DNA from 2 places in the Holdemania sp. genome. Region 2 is predicted to be linked to the other one. Evidence: a T-box and tRNA genes for the amino acid it is inferred to sense, from the RefSeq annotation. Region 2 holds a T-box; the other holds one or more tRNA genes.

Region 1 (5,674 bases), on a different contig from region 2:
CGAGCTGTTTACGATGAACACGGCTGTGCTGTCGGTCCTGGCGTTGTTGATCTCGGCATGCTGTGTCTTTTTCGCCAAACCATTGGCGATCTTTCTGGGAGCGGGCAGCGATACGTTGAGCTATGTAACGGAATATCTCCGGATCATCGGCGGCTTTGGCTTTTTCTTCATCGTTTCCTATTCGTTTGAAGTGTTGATCAAGGCGGATGGTTTTCCGCAGTTATCCACCTTCGGCGTGCTGCTGGGCGCGGTGACGAACATTGTGCTTGACGCATTGTTTGTCTTTGGCTTCCATTGGGGGCTGGCGGGAGCGGCCTGGGCGACCGGGATCTCGCAGCTGCTGACCTTCCTGGTCTTTTTCAGTCATTTCCTGTTCAGCCGGAAAACGCATTTTCATTTCACCCGGTTTTCGCTGGAGCTGTCGCAGTATCGGCGGATTGTTCCGATCGGCATCGCCGACTGCATTACAGAACTGTCGGCCGGAGTGATTGTGTTTGCGTTTAATCATCAGATTCTGACGGTGATCGGAACCTCGGGCGTGGTCAGCTACACGGTCATGACGTATGTTTACAATCTGGTCTTAATGGCGTTTGTGGGCATTGCGCAGGGATGTCAGCCGTTGGTCAGCTATGCGCTGGGGCAGCAGGATTCGAAAACGATCAAATTGGTCTATCGTTATGGCATGACAGCGGTCGCGCTGACTTCGGCGCTGTGCTTTGGCGGCTGCTGGATTTTTACGCCGCAGATCGTTTCGGTTTTCATCCAGCCGCAGGAAACGGCATTGTTTGGCAGTTCGGTAGCGGCGTTCCGCCTGTATTCCTTTTGTTTTCTGATTATGGGGTATAATGTGCTGACTTCGGGATTCTTCGTCGCGCTGGCGAAACCGAAAGCGGCGCTGACCTTGTCGCTGGCCCGGGGGATTGTCGTAATTTTGATCAGTCTGCTTGCGATGTCGTCGATTTTCGGAGCGTTGGGAATCTGGCTGACGCCGACGGTGAGCGAAGGCGGATGTCTGGTCTTGAGCTTTATTCTGTTAAGCAAAGCGAAGTCAGGGGCAGCGGCATAGAACCGCTGCTTTTTTCATACAATGAAGCGATGAAACGATTAAAACGAAAATGCTGGGCAACAGGGAGCTTGATTGTCCTGTTGATCGCCGCTCTGGTGATGCGGGCGTTCAGCCGCGCGATCACAGTCATGTCGGATACGCGTTTAAACGGAATGACAATCGTGATCGATGCGGGACATGGGGGAAAGGATCCGGGAGCACGGAGTCAGGCGATTGACGAAGATGAGATTAATTTGAAGACGGCGAAGAAATTGCAGCGGCTATTGGAGGGGGCAGGCGCGGAGGTCATCATGATTCGTGAGGAGGATGTTGATCTGGCGCCCGCCGATGCGAAGAATGTCAAGCGGGAGGATTTAAAAAGACGGGTTGAAATTATGAATCAGCCGCAGGTCACGTTGTTTGTCAGCATTCATTGCAACATCTCGCTGGACAGCCGGGTACATGGCGCAGAGGTGTATTATCAGCAGGGCAATGAAAATTCGCATCAGCTGGCCGCCGCTGTTCTGGAACGGCTGCGGCCGGTGACGAACTCCAAGTTTCAGCCCAAAACCGGAAATATCTTCATCTTGAAACAGACGACATCGCTGGGAATTCTGGCCGAGATTGGATTTTTATCCAACGGTCAGGATTTGACTGCGCTGCAAAAAGAGGAACATCTGGATGAAATCGCGTATGCGATTTTTCAGGGAATCGACGATTTTGTTAAGATTCTGGAATAGCGCGTCTGCCTGTCTTTTGTGAAATTGAATGGAAGGGGCTGCCTGCATTTTGTCTTGCAAAAAAATTGTATGTAAAAAAAACAAAAAATTTTAAAAAGTTGTTGACACTTTATTTTCTCCGTGGTATATTTATTAAGCATTCGATGGGAAACAGTTAATTGGGCCTGTAGCTCAGGTGGTTAGAGCGCACCCCTGATAAGGGTGAGGTCGTTGGTTCAAGTCCATTCAGGCCCACCATCGAATTTAAATATACATGGGGTATTAGCTCAGCTGGGAGAGCGCCTGCTTTGCACGCAGGAGGTCAACGGTTCGATCCCGTTATGCTCCACCATGTTAATGAGATTATTGGGATATCGCTAAAAGTAGCGCATCCCTTTTTTGTATATAAAGGAGCTTATAAAGAGCCTGTGTGAGGCACGCTGAGGATAGGGCTGCCAGTTCTTCGTTGAATAGGGATCGTTGTTTATAAATAAGATTAGAAATGAAGTAAACTTAAAAATAAAAGTTGATCAGGAAAATAGAGTTTGCGGATCATAGATGAACATGATTTCAAGCAGAGATGGACGGCCATTAAAGCAATATCGGCAGTTTTATTGTTAGCTTCATATTTAAGCTGTTAGGGTTGGAAAGAGTCGAAGCAACAAATAAAATCTTTCAATAAAGGCTGCATTTGATCAGAAAGGACTTCATTGTCATCGAAATTAGCATCTGCTTAAACGTTATGTTTTAAATAATCGGAGGTCAAAAAAGATGAGTCGTATATTGATCGCAGAAGATGACAAAGCAATTTGTCAAATATTAACTGATTTTCTGGAAAGTTAAGATAACTCCAGAAATTCATTTAATAGAAGAAGAAATTTTCATCGCTTCCGATAAAATGGCGCTAACACGAGTTTTTCAAAATCTCATTGTTAACGCTGTTCATTCAACTGCTGGGAATCTGAACATAAATTTAATTTTCAACGATGAACAGCTGATTATCAGTATCCAAAACTCGATCAAAGAAGATTCCAGTCTGGATTCAACGCGGATTTTTGATCGTTTTTATTCAGGGGATTTTTCTAGAAGTAATGGTAATTCAGGTCAAGGGTTATATATCGTCAGAAAATTATTGATGCAATTAGGTTGTGAAGAACCAAGGGTAACGATTACAAAGAAATCTTTTGAAATCATCGTTAATTTAACTAATCTTTATGAGATAGAAACAAACATATCGACTGGATAACTGTTTGGAAATTTCCATGGCCATTTTGTTCTTCCGCTCAAAATCACAAAGATGCCGGGAAAGACATCAAAACTTTTTATAAGTAAGAGCCAGTTTCATCCAAAGCTGAATTTATGGAGGCAACCTCTGTGGTTTCATTTTACTTTATTTACGTGATTGTAATTTTAATGATCACTCTGCCTTCTCAGCTTCAAATCCAATCCCACCGGAGAATGCAGAATAAGGACTACCCTGATACCCATCTCAACCAGCTCGCCGGTCAGGGATTTGTTTGATCTATTTTTGAATTAAATTTCTCAATTCACATGTTTGCGCTGGTGTTTTATGAGTTAGCCGATGAAACCGCCTTTTACCTTGCTTTTTATACAGCTGCCGCTTTCCAAATGGGGGATAGTGAAACGGATTGGAGATTATTATGGGAAATTTGAAAATCGGAAGAAGTTTTCCCCATCTTTCCTATCGTTTGTGTGTGCAGAATTATGAAGAGTGTGGATTGATGCCAGGCAGGCTATAACTGAAATTGAGGCTGGAACGCAAAAGATCAAAATCAAAGCTTTCCAGCCTCTTGTTTTCCATGCGATTAAGGATGGCTCTCTGCCGCTGCGGCGGCCTGAAGGATTTTCTGTATCCGCAGTTTCAGATCGGCGGAAACCGACGTCCGTTTGCGGGGAGCCTGTGAAGGATCGAGGACAATGAGCGAGATCTCTTTCTCGATCTGATCATTTTCCTCACATTGCACAAGAATTGTTGTGGTTCCCGGGTTCTTTGCGCTGATCAATCCGGTTTCATCGACGGTGGCGATCGTCTCGTCGTTGCTGTGGTATCGCCAGGTCACCGGATTGGCGTTGTACGGAAGCGGTTCGATGGCAATTTCGCTGGTTTTTCCAACCCTCAGGATGATCGACGCTCCGCTTTCCATGCCGGTAATCGGAACAACCCGCGCTTGCAGATACGCCTTCGCGATCTCATCAATCCCTTTCCGCATTCGCAGCACTTCGCTCTGGACAAGCTCACGATCAGAATTTCGGGCATAGGTTGCGCTGCCATAGCGGTCGATTTTCATCTTCGGCCGTTTCAGCGACTGAACTAACTGATCCACGGCTGCTTCGGATTCCGCAGATAAGCTTTGAAGCAGTTTGGCTTTGTTGATATCCCGAATGCCCTGCTTCAACATTTTATACCGCGGCGATTCGTAAAAATGATCGCCAACTGAATCCCGTTCCGCAGGATAAATCAACCACGGATCTCCCGGCTCAAATGTGCGGTAGGATACATCGGTCAGCGGATCCTCGACCCAGCCGTCCCATGACCACCTTAAGAAGCCGTCGGTTCCCTGCTTCATGGTGTACCACATCGTCCAGGCGGTGTCGGCCATATCGGAGATTGTGTAGGCGCTGGGATATTGTCCGGTACAGGTGTAGAGCGTTGTTAACAAGCCCTGTTCCTGACGATGCAAGGCCAGCTTCCGCATCGCGTCCGACTTGTCCTTGACGTTGATCAAACTGACGGAAATATCGTCAATCCGATCCAGAAACGCATCATCGTCCAGGTCGGAATAATTCATCGCCGAGGCGATTTTAAAGGATTTCCCAGCCTCGCTGCGGATCCCTTTTATCAGCTCGACGCAGGGCTGCAGGACTTCCATTTCCCGCTCGTCCATCGAAATATACGTGAGATCAAACCAACCCTTTTCCACCGTGTGCCGCAGGAAATCTTCCAGAAACGCCGTCCAGGCTGCCTGCCATTCATCGCTGCCGGGCGTCAGCGTCAGCCGCCGGGAAGTGCCGCTTGCTTCATCAACAACAGTGACAATGTTGCCCCAGGGAGCGATGCTGTAAGCTTTGATCTGCCCCTGGCCGGTCTGCGGATCGAGGACGCCTGCCTCAATGGCCAGTTCGATCCACTGATCAAAATCGGTATAATCGAAACTGAAAGTTCCATCCGCAGTTTGGGTCCAGTGAATCATCGACGGATCACTGTCATAGGACTGGTGGTTCCAGGCTTCTTCCACTATCGTGGCAATCACGCCGCGCCCGCCCATCTGCGCATATTCCCGCAGCTGATCAAGCAGGTAATTTTTATGTGCGTCGCTAAACGGCGTTACCCCATAATAGCGGGCGGTTGTGTAGGGATGCTGCCACAGCTCAACCTGTGTCGCTCCTGCCTGCGGGTCCGGCGCGGTCAGATCGAGAACTTCAAAAGTCAGTGTCAGCTGAACGGGAGAATGATTGGCGGAAGTGACATTCAGCGTCCCGGTATAGACGCCAGGGGCAGTGTCCCTGGGAATCGTCAGCGAGATCCAGGCGGATTTGAGCTGCTGAGCTTCGATCGACGCGGGTTCGCCTTGATGGATCACGTCAGGATAAGCGATGACGGGAGCTTCCGGATCCCCGCTGCCGATATTGGCGAGCGTTTCCCGCAGCCAGCGGATATCAACATTTTCCGCGCTGATGCGGTGATTGCCGCTGCTGAAATCATCGCAGCGGATTTCCACCTGCTCCAGTGGCTGACTGCCTGCCCAGACCGTGACTTTAGCGTCCAGCACATCGTTTTGCCAGACGGTGTCCGTCCACTCGCTGAGATCGGATTGGCGGATCGCCGCATAATCCGACTGCAGAGTATGGCGGTAAGGGGTGTCGAAGACGGCGCCCATCGTCCGATCCG
Region 2 (11,700 bases):
AACAAATACATCAAGTTTTCCAGCTTTCTCGATTTCGCCCGCAGCCGCGGCTTCGATACGCTGGCGACCGGCCATTATGCGCGCGTGCGGCACGAAGCAGACTTCAGCGGTTTATACAAGGCGCACGACCTGAATAAGGATCAGAGCTATTTCCTTTGCCAGGTTGCGTCCGATGCGCTGCGGCATACATTGTTTCCGTTAGGCGAGATTGAAAAGCCGGAAGTGCGGCGGATCGCGAAGGAACTGCGGCTGTCAATCGCGGAGAAAAAGGATTCGACCGGAATCTGTTTTATCGGCGAGCGCAACTTCCGGGAATTTCTGAAGAACTACCTGCCGGCGAAATCCGGCAAGATCGTCGATGTGATCAGCCGCCGCGTCTTAGGTGATCATGAGGGCGTGCTGTATTACACGATCGGTCAGCGCAAAGGCCTGGGGATCGGCGGCGAGGGCGGACCGTGGTTTGTCGTCGGCAAGGACGTCGTCCATAACGAGCTGCTGGTGGCCAGCGGCGAAAGCAACGACTGGCTCTTAAGCGATACCTGTCTGGTCAGCGGCGTTAACTGGCTGGCCAGGACAAAACCGCAGGGCGCGCTGTCCTGCTGCGCGAAGTTCCGCTATCGTCAGAAGGACAATCCGGTGACGCTGGAATTCCTCAATGAAACGACTGTCAGACTGACCTATCCTCAGCAGGTCGCTTCGGTGACCCCGGGGCAGCAGGCGGTCTTCTATCTGGGCGAGCAGTGCCTGGGCGGGGGCGTGATCGAGGAAGTCTGGCATCGCGGACAATCGCTGACGGACCGGATCCGCAGCTTTGAGCCATGAACCGAGTCAGGCTGTCAAAGCGCCGGGTGCAGGTCATCCTGTTCAATTATTTCGCGGGCTACCTGTTTCTTTATCCCCTGTTGATCGGGGTGCTTTTCCGGCTGTTTGCACCCTTAGGGATTCCCAATCTTGACCGGATGCTGGAAAATCTGGTCTATATTCTGGTTTTCGCGGTGACGGTCGGCGCAGCCTGGCCGCTGTTAAAGGAACATCTTGAGCGCTTTCGGCAAAACCGGCGGGCGATTGTCAAATCGACGCTGACGCGCTATGTTCAGATGTGGCTGGTGATGTATGGGATGAATCTGGCGATCATTCTGATCACCGGGCTGTCGAGCAGCCAGAATCAGGATACCGTCGTCCAGCAGCTGACCCAGTCGCCGCTGCAGATCATTCTGGTCACCTGTCTGTTCGCGCCGATCGTCGAGGAAACTGTCTTCCGCGGGGCCGTCTTTACGCCGCTGCGCCAACGGGGCAGCTTTCGCACCGCCGCGCTGGTCAGCGGGTTTCTGTTCGGTCTTCTGCATGTGTTCACGTCGCTGCTGAACGGCAATCTCAGCGATGGGATCTTTATCCTCGTTTACGGCACGATGGGCTATCTGTTGTGCGCGGCCGAGGAAGAAAATCAGACGATCGTCAGTCCGCTGCTGATGCACGGGCTGAACAATCTGATCAGCGTGATGCTGATCCTGCTGTGAGAAAGGAATGAGGGAAATGAGTGAGGAACGCGACGTTATCCGCGGCAAACTGAAGCAGATCGTCTTCCGCAACGACGACAACGGCTACACTGTCGCTCGTTTTATCGTTGATGATCTGCAGCAGCGGCAGGTGACGATCACCGGGTATCTGCCGGTGTTCAGCGAGGACGCGCTGATGGAGTTAAGCGGCAGCTATGTCGATCATCCCCGCTATGGAATGCAGTTTCAGGTCGAGACCTTCCACCGCGTCATGCCGGATGACGAGGACTCCCTGATTCGTTTTCTGTCCGGTCCGTTATTTGAGGGCATCGGCAAAAAATATGCCGAAACGATTGTAGCGGCCCTTGGCAAAGACGCGATTTATCGGATTAAAAACGACCCAACTGTGCTGGACAGCGTGCCGAAAATGACGAGCAAGCGCCGGACAGCGATTCTGGAAGGGTTAAAAGAAAGCGACGACGATCTGGAAAATCTGATCCAGTTCTTTGTCGCCCATGGTCTGGGGATGCGCAACGTCATGAAGCTGGAGCGGATCTACGGTAAGGAAGCGGTTGAGAAAATCCAGGAAAATCCGTACCGGATGGTCGACGAGGTCGACGGCATCGGGTTTGCGACGGCGGACAAGGTCGCGATGTCGCTGGGCTTTGAGCTGGAGGATCCGCGCCGGCTGGAAGCGGCGATGGTGGCGCTGGTCGATCAGATGAACATGCAAAGCGGCGATACGTATGTCAGCCGCGAAGGGCTGGCGCATCAGATGAAACGCCAGTGCGCCGGTCTGACCTATGATTTTGACGAACTGCTGGAATCGCTGCTTTTACAACGACGGTTAGTGGAAGAAGAAGGGCGGATCTATCATGTCGATCAATATGACGCGGAGGTCCAGATCGCGCAGTTTCTGACGCTGTTTCCGTTTGAAGAACTGGAACCGGTCGATCCCCAAACGCTGCAGCTTGAGCTGGACGCGCTGCAGGAAAAGCTGGCGATCACCTACGATCAGGCGCAGCTGGACGCGATCCACACGTTTTTTGAACATGACGCGATGATCCTGACCGGCGGCCCGGGAACGGGCAAGACAACCGTTGTGCGGGCGTTGACCGCGTTGTTTAAAAAACTGTATCCGTACCAGCGGATCGCCTGCTGCGCCCCGACCGGACGGGCGGCGAAGCGGCTGGCTGAGCTGACGGAAACCGATACGTTTACGATCCACAGTTTGTTGGGCTGGGATCTGGAATCGAATACGTTTACCAAGACGGAACAGGATCCGCTGATCGTCGATCTGTTGATCATCGACGAATTTTCCATGGTCGACAGCTGGCTGTTCGCGGCGCTGTGCAAGGCCTCGGTGCATGTCAAGAAGCTGTGCATCATCGGCGACGAGGATCAGCTGCCTTCGGTCCGCTGCGGCTGCGTCTTGAAGGATTTAATCACCTCCGAGCTGTTTCCGTTAGTCCGGCTGGAACGGATCTTCCGCCAGAGCGAGGGCAGCGACGTGATCACGCTGGCGCATCAGATTCGTCAGGGCCAGACGGAGGAGCTGGACTGTCATGGCGACGTGGCGTTTTTCCCGGTCGGACTTTACGAGATCAAGGACCAGGTCATCAACGTCGTTCAGTCGGCGCTCAACAAGGGCTACGATATCCAGGACATTCAGGTGCTCGCCAGCAAATACAACGGACCGGCCGGGATCGACCGGCTGAACGCCGCTTTGCAGCAATGCCTGAATCCGCCGGAGAAGGGCAAGCGTGAATGGAAGGTGGGCTACCGCACCTTCCGCGAGGGCGACAAAATTTTACAATTAAAAAACCAGCCGGATGACGACGTCTACAATGGCGATATCGGCATGCTCGTGGAAATCGTTTACGCCAATGAGGACGAAGCCGGCAAAAACCGGCTGATCGTCGACTTCGAAGGAATTCTCGTTGAATACACCTCGGATAACCTGCTCAACATTTCGCACGCCTACTGCATTTCCGTGCATAAATCCCAGGGCAGCGAATATCCGATCGTCATCATGCCGGTCGTGCGTGATTATGGGATCATGCTTCAGCGGCGGCTGATCTATACCGGCGTCACCCGCGCTAAAAAATCACTGGTTCTCTTAGGCGAGAAGGACGCGTTGATCCGCGGGATTGCCAGCCAGGAACATCATTTGCGCTCAACGACGCTTACCCGGCGGATCGCGGCGATGCTGAATCCGGAATTTTAAGCATAAGTTTATCCGCTTGCGGACATACTAACACCAAAAGGAGTGGAACGTATGAAAAAATGGTTATTCGGTTTCATGGCCGGTATGGCTGCCGGCATGGTGGTCGCGTTTGCGAATGAAGATGAACTCGACGACGCTTATTACAAGGCCTGCAAATGTAAAAAGAAGCTGATCCGCAAAATGCACCAGATGGATCTTGAACACTAACCCCGTCGTTGCGGGGTTTCTCTTTTATGAAAGACCTGTTTGAACGAACGGATTGGAAACGCTGGCTGCAGCTGTTTGGCTGCGTGCTGATCGTGATGATCGTGCTCAGAATGTTAGGCTGGGATGTTGTGCTGATGGCCGTCTTCCATGCGCTGTCGCCGCTGTTGTTCTCCTGTCTGATCGTGTTTCTGTTTGAGCCGTTTGTCGAGAAACTGCCGTTTCCCCGGGGGATCAGCTGTTCGCTGGTGTACTTCGGTTTCCTCGGGCTGTTGGTTCTGGGCATCGGCATGATGGTGCCGTTAGTGATGGAGCAGGGGTCGCAGCTGCTGGGCGAAGCGGGCCGGTTAAGAGAACAGCTGGCGGCGACCGAGTTCTTTCACTGGGCCGGGCAGCTGGATTGGCATGGCGTATTCACGGCCGGCTATGAGGCGGCGATGAGCGCGACCCGCAGCGCCGTCGACCGGCTGTCGTTTTTCGGCGTCAGCTTTTTAGGTGCGTATTTCATTGCGCTGGACATGGAAGCCTTCGGGCGCATTCTCAAAAAACGGCTTCCGTCCTATCAGCACTGGCTGCTTTTCTACAAAACCAGCTCGCGCGTCGTCTACCACTATCTGCGCGGCTTGGCGCTGGATTTGTTGTTTTTAATGATCACCGTGTCGGTGCTGTTGTTGATCTTCAGCGTACCCAACGCCGTATTCTACGCGATCATGCTTGCGCTGTTCAATCTGATTCCCTATCTGGGCGCAACGGTCGGTCAGATCGTGATCCTGCTTGCGCAATATTTCGCAACCGGTCAGATCCCGTGGGTATTGGGTGTCTTGTTGTGGCTGATCCAGCAGATTGAAGCCAACTGGGTGCAGCCGCTGATCTTCAAAAAGGTCATGAACCTGCGGCCGGTTTATACGCTGATCGCGCTATTGGCCGGGGGTTGTTTCTTCGGCATGATCGGGATCATTCTGGCGCCGATCCTGGCCGCGATTGTACAGCTGGCCTACCGCAGCTATCTTTTCGCAAAATGCACGGAAACAGTTGGCACGTGGGAAACAGTGTGGTATAATTTCTATAGTTTTGAAAACGATGACGAAGAAGAGTAGATCAGGCTGTTCCATTGCAGAGAGAAAACGGCGGTGCAAGTTTTCATGGAATCTGATCGAAGCCGCTTCCGAGTTTGCCCAAAGCAACGTGTGCTCTGCGTTAAAGAGAAATGAGGGCATTTCTTTTGAAGAAAAGAAATGAATCAGGATGGTACCGCGTGAGTAAAGCGTTCCTGGAGTTTCAGGGCGCTTTTTATTTTGGCAGACGCATCAGACAAAGAAAGGAAGAAACAAACATGAAAGAATTAACAGGCAACCAGGTACGCCAGATGTTTCTGGACTACTTCCAATCCAAAGGTCACATGATTGAACCGGGAGCTTCGCTGATCCCGCATAACGATCCGACGCTGTTGTGGATCAATGCGGGCGTCGCGGCGCTGAAAAAATATTTCGACGGCAGCGAGAAGCCGGCCTGCAACCGGATCGCCAACGCGCAGAAGTCGATCCGCACCAACGATATCGAAAACGTTGGCAAGACTGCCCGGCATCATACGTTCTTTGAGATGCTCGGCAACTTCTCGATCGGCGATTACTTCAAAGCGGACGCGATCCCGTTCGCCTGGGAATTTTTAACCTCGCCAAAGTGGATCGGCTTTGACAAAAACAAGCTGTATGTCACTGTCTATCCGGACGATGAGGAAGCTTACCGCATCTGGACCGAGGTGTGCGGCGTCGATCCAAGCCATATCTTAAAAACCGAAGATAACTTCTGGGAGATCGGCGAAGGGCCGGGCGGACCGGACAGCGAGATTTTCTATGACCGCGGCGAAAAGTATGACCCGGAGGGGTTAGGCGAAAAGCTGTTCTTTGAAGAAATGGAGAACGACCGCTACATCGAAGTCTGGAACGTCGTGTTCAGTCAGTTTGACTGCCGGCCGGGAACGGACCGCAAGCTGTATAAAGAGCTGCCGCACAAGAACATTGATACCGGCATGGGACTGGAACGGTTAGTTTCGATCATCCAGGAAGGGGAAACGAACTTTGATACCGACCTGTTCCTGCCGATCATCCGCGCGGCGGAAAAGCTCGCCAAGCATCCGTATGAAGGTGAATATAAAATGGCGTACCGCGTCATTGCCGACCATATCCGCACCGTGACCTTCGCGCTGAGCGACGGCGCGATGTTCTCCAACGAGGGCCGCGGCTACGTGCTGCGCCGGGTGCTGCGCCGGGCGGTTCGCTACGGTATTAAATTAGGCATTAACGGCGCGTTTATGTACAAGCTGGTCGACGTCGTCGCCGACAACATGAAGGATTTTTATCCGTATCTGTTAGAAAAGTCGGAATTTGTCGCCAAGCTGGTTAAGAATGAGGAAGAAGCGTTCCACTCGACGCTGGCCAACGGTGAAAAGCTGCTCAATGAGGAGCTGGCCAAAGCCGAAGCGGCGAAAACCTTGAGCGGCGAGGTCGTCTTCAAGCTGTACGATACCTACGGCTTCCCGCTGGAGCTGACGAAAGAAATCGCCGGCGAGCGCGGTTATACGATCGACGAGGAAGGCTTTGAGGCGCAGATGGCGAAGCAGCGTGAACGTGCCCGGGCCGCGCGTGAAGACGCGCAGTCGATGGCCAGCCAGTCGGCGGATCTGATGGATTTCACGGCGCCGTTTGAATTCACGGGCTATGAAACAATGAGCGATACCGGAACGATCACCGGATTGTTTAAAAACGGCGTGCGCGTCGCGATACTGGAAGACGAGGGCGAGGTCATCCTCGACCGTTCCTGCTTCTACGCCGAAAGCGGCGGACAGGTGGCCGACGGCGGCACGATGCGCTGCGACGAAGCGGATTGCGAAGTGCTCGACGTCAAGAAAGCGCCGCACAAGCAGTTTATGCATCATGTGAAAGTCGTCGACGGCGTGCTGAAGGAAGGCATGAAGCTGCAGCTGCAGGTCGACGTCCAGCGCCGGATCCGCACGATGGCCAACCATTCCTGCGTCCATCTGATGCAGAGCGCGCTGAAGAAGATCGTCGGCAATCACATCGCCCAGGCCGGCTCTTATGTCTGCCAGGATTACGCGCGGTTCGACTTCACGCATTTTGAAAAGGTCAGCGATCAGCAGTTAAAGGAAGTCGAAGCGCTGGTCAACGACTTCGTCATGGCAAAATTCCCGGTCCATACCGAAGTCATGGCGATTGAAGAAGCCAAGCATTCCGGCGCGATCGCGCTGTTTGATGAAAAATACGGCGATGAAGTCCGCGTCGTATCGATGGGCGAGGTTTCCAAGGAACTGTGCGCCGGCACGCATGTCCACAACACGCAGGATATCGGCGTGTTCAAGATCGTCAGCGAAGAAAGCATCGGCTCCGGCATCCGCCGGATCACCGCCAAGACCGGCTATGCGGCCTACCAGGAGTTCGTCAGCGAACAGGACGTGTTAAAAACGATTGCCGCGCAGCTGAAGATGAACAGCCTTAACGGCGTCAGTGAAAAGGTTGCGGGCGTGCTGGAAGAAAACGCGGCGCTGAAAAAAGAAATCGGGCAGCTGAACCAGAAAATGATGGTCTTAAAAGCAGACGACATGGTCAATCATGCGGAAGCGGTCAACGGTCTGAATATCATTCTGGAAGAGGTTTCCGGACTTGACGGACAGGCGATGAAGAATCTGGCGGAAACGCTGCGCAATAAGTGTGAAAAATCTTTCATCTTCTTAGCCAATCCTTCGGAAGGCAAGGTCACCTATGTCTGCGCCTGCAGCAAGGAAGCGATCGCCAAGGGCATAAAAGCCGGAGATTTCGTGAAAATGGCGGCCCAGATGAGCCAGGGCAACGGCGGCGGCCGGCCGGACATGGCGCAGTCGGGCGGCAAGGATGGTTCCAAAGTGGACGAAGTCTTTGCGCTGATTCGCTCAAAACTTTGAAAATCCCTTTCCAATTTCCGCAGTTTACGCTAAAATGAATTCAAGGAGGGATATCCATGTCAAAACAAATTACCGAAACGATGTCTTTTAAGTCAGAGGAGATCCGCAGAGATAACATCAAGCAGGTGCTCCGGCTGACAAAAGAAGCGCTCGAAGAACGAGGCTACAATGCAGTGAACCAGCTGGCAGGGTATCTGATTTCCAATGATCCGGCCTACATTTCCTCGCATCACAACGCCCGCAGCATCATTCAGTCGGTCGAGCGTTACGAAATCATCGAGGAACTGGTGCGTTCCTACCTGGAAGAAAAGTAATGGAACGGATCTTGGGGCTGGATCTGGGCAGCCGCACGCTGGGCATCGCGGTTTCCGATCCCCTGGGCATGATTGCCCGGACGGTGGAAACGTTCCGGTTTGCGGATGACGATTACGACGCGGCCTGCGCCCGGGCGGTGCAGCTGGCGAAGGAGCTGGGTGCGGTGAAGTTTGTGCTGGGCCTGCCGAAGCACATGAACGGCGATGTCGGGATCCGCGGCCAGATCTCGCTGGATTTCAAGGCGAAGCTGGAAGCAGCCTGCGGCCTGCCGGTCATCTTACAGGATGAACGGCTGACGACGGCGGCAGCCGAGCGAATCTTAATCTCTGCGGACGTTTCCCGCAAAAAGCGCAAAGCGGTGATCGATCAGATGGCGGCAGTGCAAATCCTGCAGAGTTATTTAGATCAGAAGCGCTAAGAGTGCAGCAATGCACTCTTTCATTTGAATCGCAAAAAGGAGGAAAAAGCGATGTTGGAATCAAATAAAATTTTAATTACGGAAGAAGACGGCACGGAAACAGAAATGGAAATCCTGTTTACCTTCGACGACGACAGCCGCAGCAAAAGCTACGTGTTGTTCACCGATCCGAAGGATGAGGAAGGCGAGGTTTTCGCCTGCAGCTACACCGACGAGGGCGAAATGGAACCGGTTGAGGATCCCGAGGAGTGGAGCATGATCGAGGAAGTCTTCGGGGCTTTTGTCGAGGAATTAGACGATGCCGAAGTCGAAGAATAAACGGCGCAAAAAGAATAACGGACTGGCCGCCGTACTGATCGTGCTGGTCGTATGCGCCGGCCTGGTTCTGGGCGGGATTTTCTTTTACAACGGTCAGCTGAAGCCGGCCGCTTCGGAAAGCGAACAGATCACCTTTACCGTCAGTCAGGGCGAATCGCTCAACCGGGTCATTAAGAACCTGGAAGATCAGGGCGTGATCCGCAGCGGCTGGGCGGCGAAGATCAGTGTCAAGCTGGCGAAGCTGACGAACATCAAAGCCGGCACGTACATCTTGGATCCGAGCTGGGAAGTCCGGGAGATTTTTGAAGTGCTCAACGATTCCCACGGGGCGGTCGTTAACGACACGCGCTTAACGTTCATCGAGGGCGACTGGGCGAAGCATATCGCTGAAAAAATCGGCGAGACGACGCGCTGCAGCAAGGATGAAATGTTGGCGCTGTGGAACGATGAAAGCTATGTCCGTTCGCTGATGAGTGATTATCCGTTTTTAACCGAGGAAATCTTCAACGCGGACAGCCGGATTTTATTAGAAGGCTATCTGTTTCCGGAAACCTACAATTTCTTTGTCGACGCCGACGCCGATCAGATTACCCGCAAGATACTGGATCAGACGCTGAAGGTTTACAATGAGTTTGCGGATCAGTTCGCGCAGTCGCAGCTGAGCGTGCACCAGCTGTTTACGCTGGCTTCGATTGTTCAGTATGAAGCGGCCAAGCCGAGCGATATGCAGCTGGTCGCGGGCGTGTTCTACAACCGTCTGGCCGCCGGCATGAAGCTGCAGTCGAGCGTCACCGTGTGCTATGCGATAGATAAGGAAAAAGACGACGACTGGATGGCGTGCGAGGTCAATCCGGACTTTGATTCCCCGTATAACACCTACCGCGTCGAAGGTTTGCCGCCCGGCCCGATTCTCAATCCGGGACGCGATGCGATTCAGGCGGTCCTGCAGCCGCAGGCCAGCGATTACCTGTATTTCATGGCCGATGTGAAGGGTGACGGCACGGTGTATTACGCCAAGACCTACGCCGAGCATCAGGCCAATGTCCGCAAGTATTTAAAATAAACGTCAGTCAGGAAGAGGTGAGGGAAGATGAAGCCGTTATTGATCGGCATCGCCGGCGGCAGCGCGTCGGGCAAAACGACGATTGCCCAGTGTCTGAAGGAAGAATTTGAACAGACGCGGTCGGTCGTGATCATCCGCGAGGACGATTATTACAAAGACCAGTCGCAGAAAACGATGGCGGAGCGGGTAAAAACGAATTATGATCATCCGTTTGCCTTCGATCACGCGCTGATGATCGAACAGATCGACGCCCTGTTAGCCGGGCAAGCGATTGAGAAGCCGGTTTACGACTTTGTCCAGCATACCCGCAGCACTGTTACGGAAGTGATCGAGCCATGCGATGTCGTCGTGCTCGAGGGGCTGTTTGTGCTGGAGGAACCGGAGCTGCGCAAGCGCTTAAACATTAAGGTGTACGTCGATACCGATGCCGATATCCGCTTTATCCGGCGGCTTTTGCGGGATGTTGAGGAACGCGGAAGAACGCTGCAGTCGGTCGTTAATCAATACACAGAAACCGTGCGGGTGATGCACGAGCAGTTTATCGAACCGTCCAAACGGTATGCCGACGTGATCATCCCCGAGGGCGGAAGCAACATCGTTGCGATCGATCTGCTGAAGACAAAAATCAGTAGCATCATCAGTCCAAATATGCTATAATAGCCGAGCTAAGGAGTGAGAAAACCAATGGCAGATGATAAAATTTATGTAACTCAAGAAGGTCTTGAAGAATTAAAAAAGGAACAGGAAAACCTGATCCATGTCGTTCGTCAGGAAGTCATTGAAGATTTAAAGGCCGCCCGGGCGCAGGGCGACTTGTCTGAAAACGCCGACTACGATGCCGCGCGGGATCGTCAGGCTCAGGTTGAAGCCCGGATCCGCGAGCTGGAAGTCATGCTTAACAATATCGAAATCATCGACGATAAGCAGGGCTCGGTACGGGTTGCGAAAATCGGCTCAACCGTTAAGATCGAAGAACTCGACACGCATCAGATTGACGAGTTCACAATCGTGGGTTCCGTAGAAGCGGATCCGCTCAACGGCAAGCTGTCCAACGTCACGCCGCTGGCGGAAGCAATTCTGGAACACAAAGTTGGTCAGACCGTTGAAGTTCTGGTCGACGAGCCGTATCAGGTAAAGATTTTAGAGATTCGGTAAAAAAACAGGATTTTTAACAATTTGCGCAATAGAATAAGCAGGTGATCTTATGAGAAAAGAGTTCCTGCTTATTTTTTGTTTCGTTTTTCTGCTTCTGCCGCTGATTCCGCAGCGCGTCGTCGATTTGGAGGCTATGCGCGGGCAGCCGATTACCGTGACGATCGAGGGGGCTGTGCGGGAGCCGGTCACCCTGGAATGTCCGCCCTACACCGAGCTGGGCGAATTGCTGGACCAGGTGACGCTGTTGGACGACGCGGACCTCTCGCCGTTTTCAATGACGATGATCGTCAAGGATCACGACGTGATCCAGATTCCCCATTTCCAGGAAACGCCGCGGATTTCGATCAACACCGCATCCGCCGAGCAGCTGACGCAGCTGCCGGGAGTGGGGCAGGCGACGGCGGAAAAGATCGTGGCTTACCGCGCGGAGCATGGTTTGTTTCAAACGTTGGAAGATCTGATGCAGGTGCCGGGCATCAAGCAGAAGAAATGGGAAGCGCTGAAGGAGTTTATATGCTTATAAACGACACTGACGCGCTGCGGTGGCTG

What was found. The T-box of region 2 lies ahead of alaS (alanine--tRNA ligase). A T-box ahead of a tRNA ligase gene usually reads a tRNA of that ligase, here a tRNA-Ala.
Region 1: it encodes a tRNA-Ala, which carries the amino acid that the T-box ahead of alaS (alanine--tRNA ligase) is inferred to sense. The anticodon was not compared.

Annotation. Positions count from the first base shown of each region.
Region 1 covers NZ_CFQZWI010000048.1:15,653-21,326, reverse strand. The annotation lists gene AC5OW4_RS08770 (MATE family efflux transporter) at 1-1,066, shown strand, start outside; gene AC5OW4_RS08765 (N-acetylmuramoyl-L-alanine amidase family protein) at 1,096-1,785, shown strand; tRNA gene AC5OW4_RS08760 (tRNA-Ile) at 1,946-2,022, shown strand; tRNA gene AC5OW4_RS08755 (tRNA-Ala) at 2,041-2,116, shown strand; gene AC5OW4_RS08750 (sensor histidine kinase) at 2,663-3,010, shown strand; gene AC5OW4_RS08745 (glycoside hydrolase domain-containing protein) at 3,591-5,674, opposite strand, start outside.
Region 2 covers NZ_CFQZWI010000075.1:692-12,391, reverse strand. The annotation lists gene mnmA (tRNA 2-thiouridine(34) synthase MnmA) at 1-822, shown strand, start outside; gene AC5OW4_RS11120 (CPBP family intramembrane glutamic endopeptidase) at 819-1,517, shown strand; gene recD2 (SF1B family DNA helicase RecD2) at 1,534-3,723, shown strand; gene AC5OW4_RS11110 (hypothetical protein) at 3,775-3,930, shown strand; gene AC5OW4_RS11105 (AI-2E family transporter) at 3,957-5,024, shown strand; T-box leader at 4,999-5,202, shown strand; gene alaS (alanine--tRNA ligase) at 5,261-7,882, shown strand; gene AC5OW4_RS11095 (IreB family regulatory phosphoprotein) at 7,939-8,196, shown strand; gene ruvX (Holliday junction resolvase RuvX) at 8,196-8,615, shown strand; gene AC5OW4_RS11085 (DUF1292 domain-containing protein) at 8,667-8,933, shown strand; gene mltG (endolytic transglycosylase MltG) at 8,914-9,996, shown strand; gene udk (uridine kinase) at 10,024-10,653, shown strand; gene greA (transcription elongation factor GreA) at 10,681-11,151, shown strand; gene AC5OW4_RS11065 (ComEA family DNA-binding protein) at 11,201-11,674, shown strand; partial or broken gene AC5OW4_RS11060 (hypothetical protein) at 11,665-11,700, shown strand, end outside.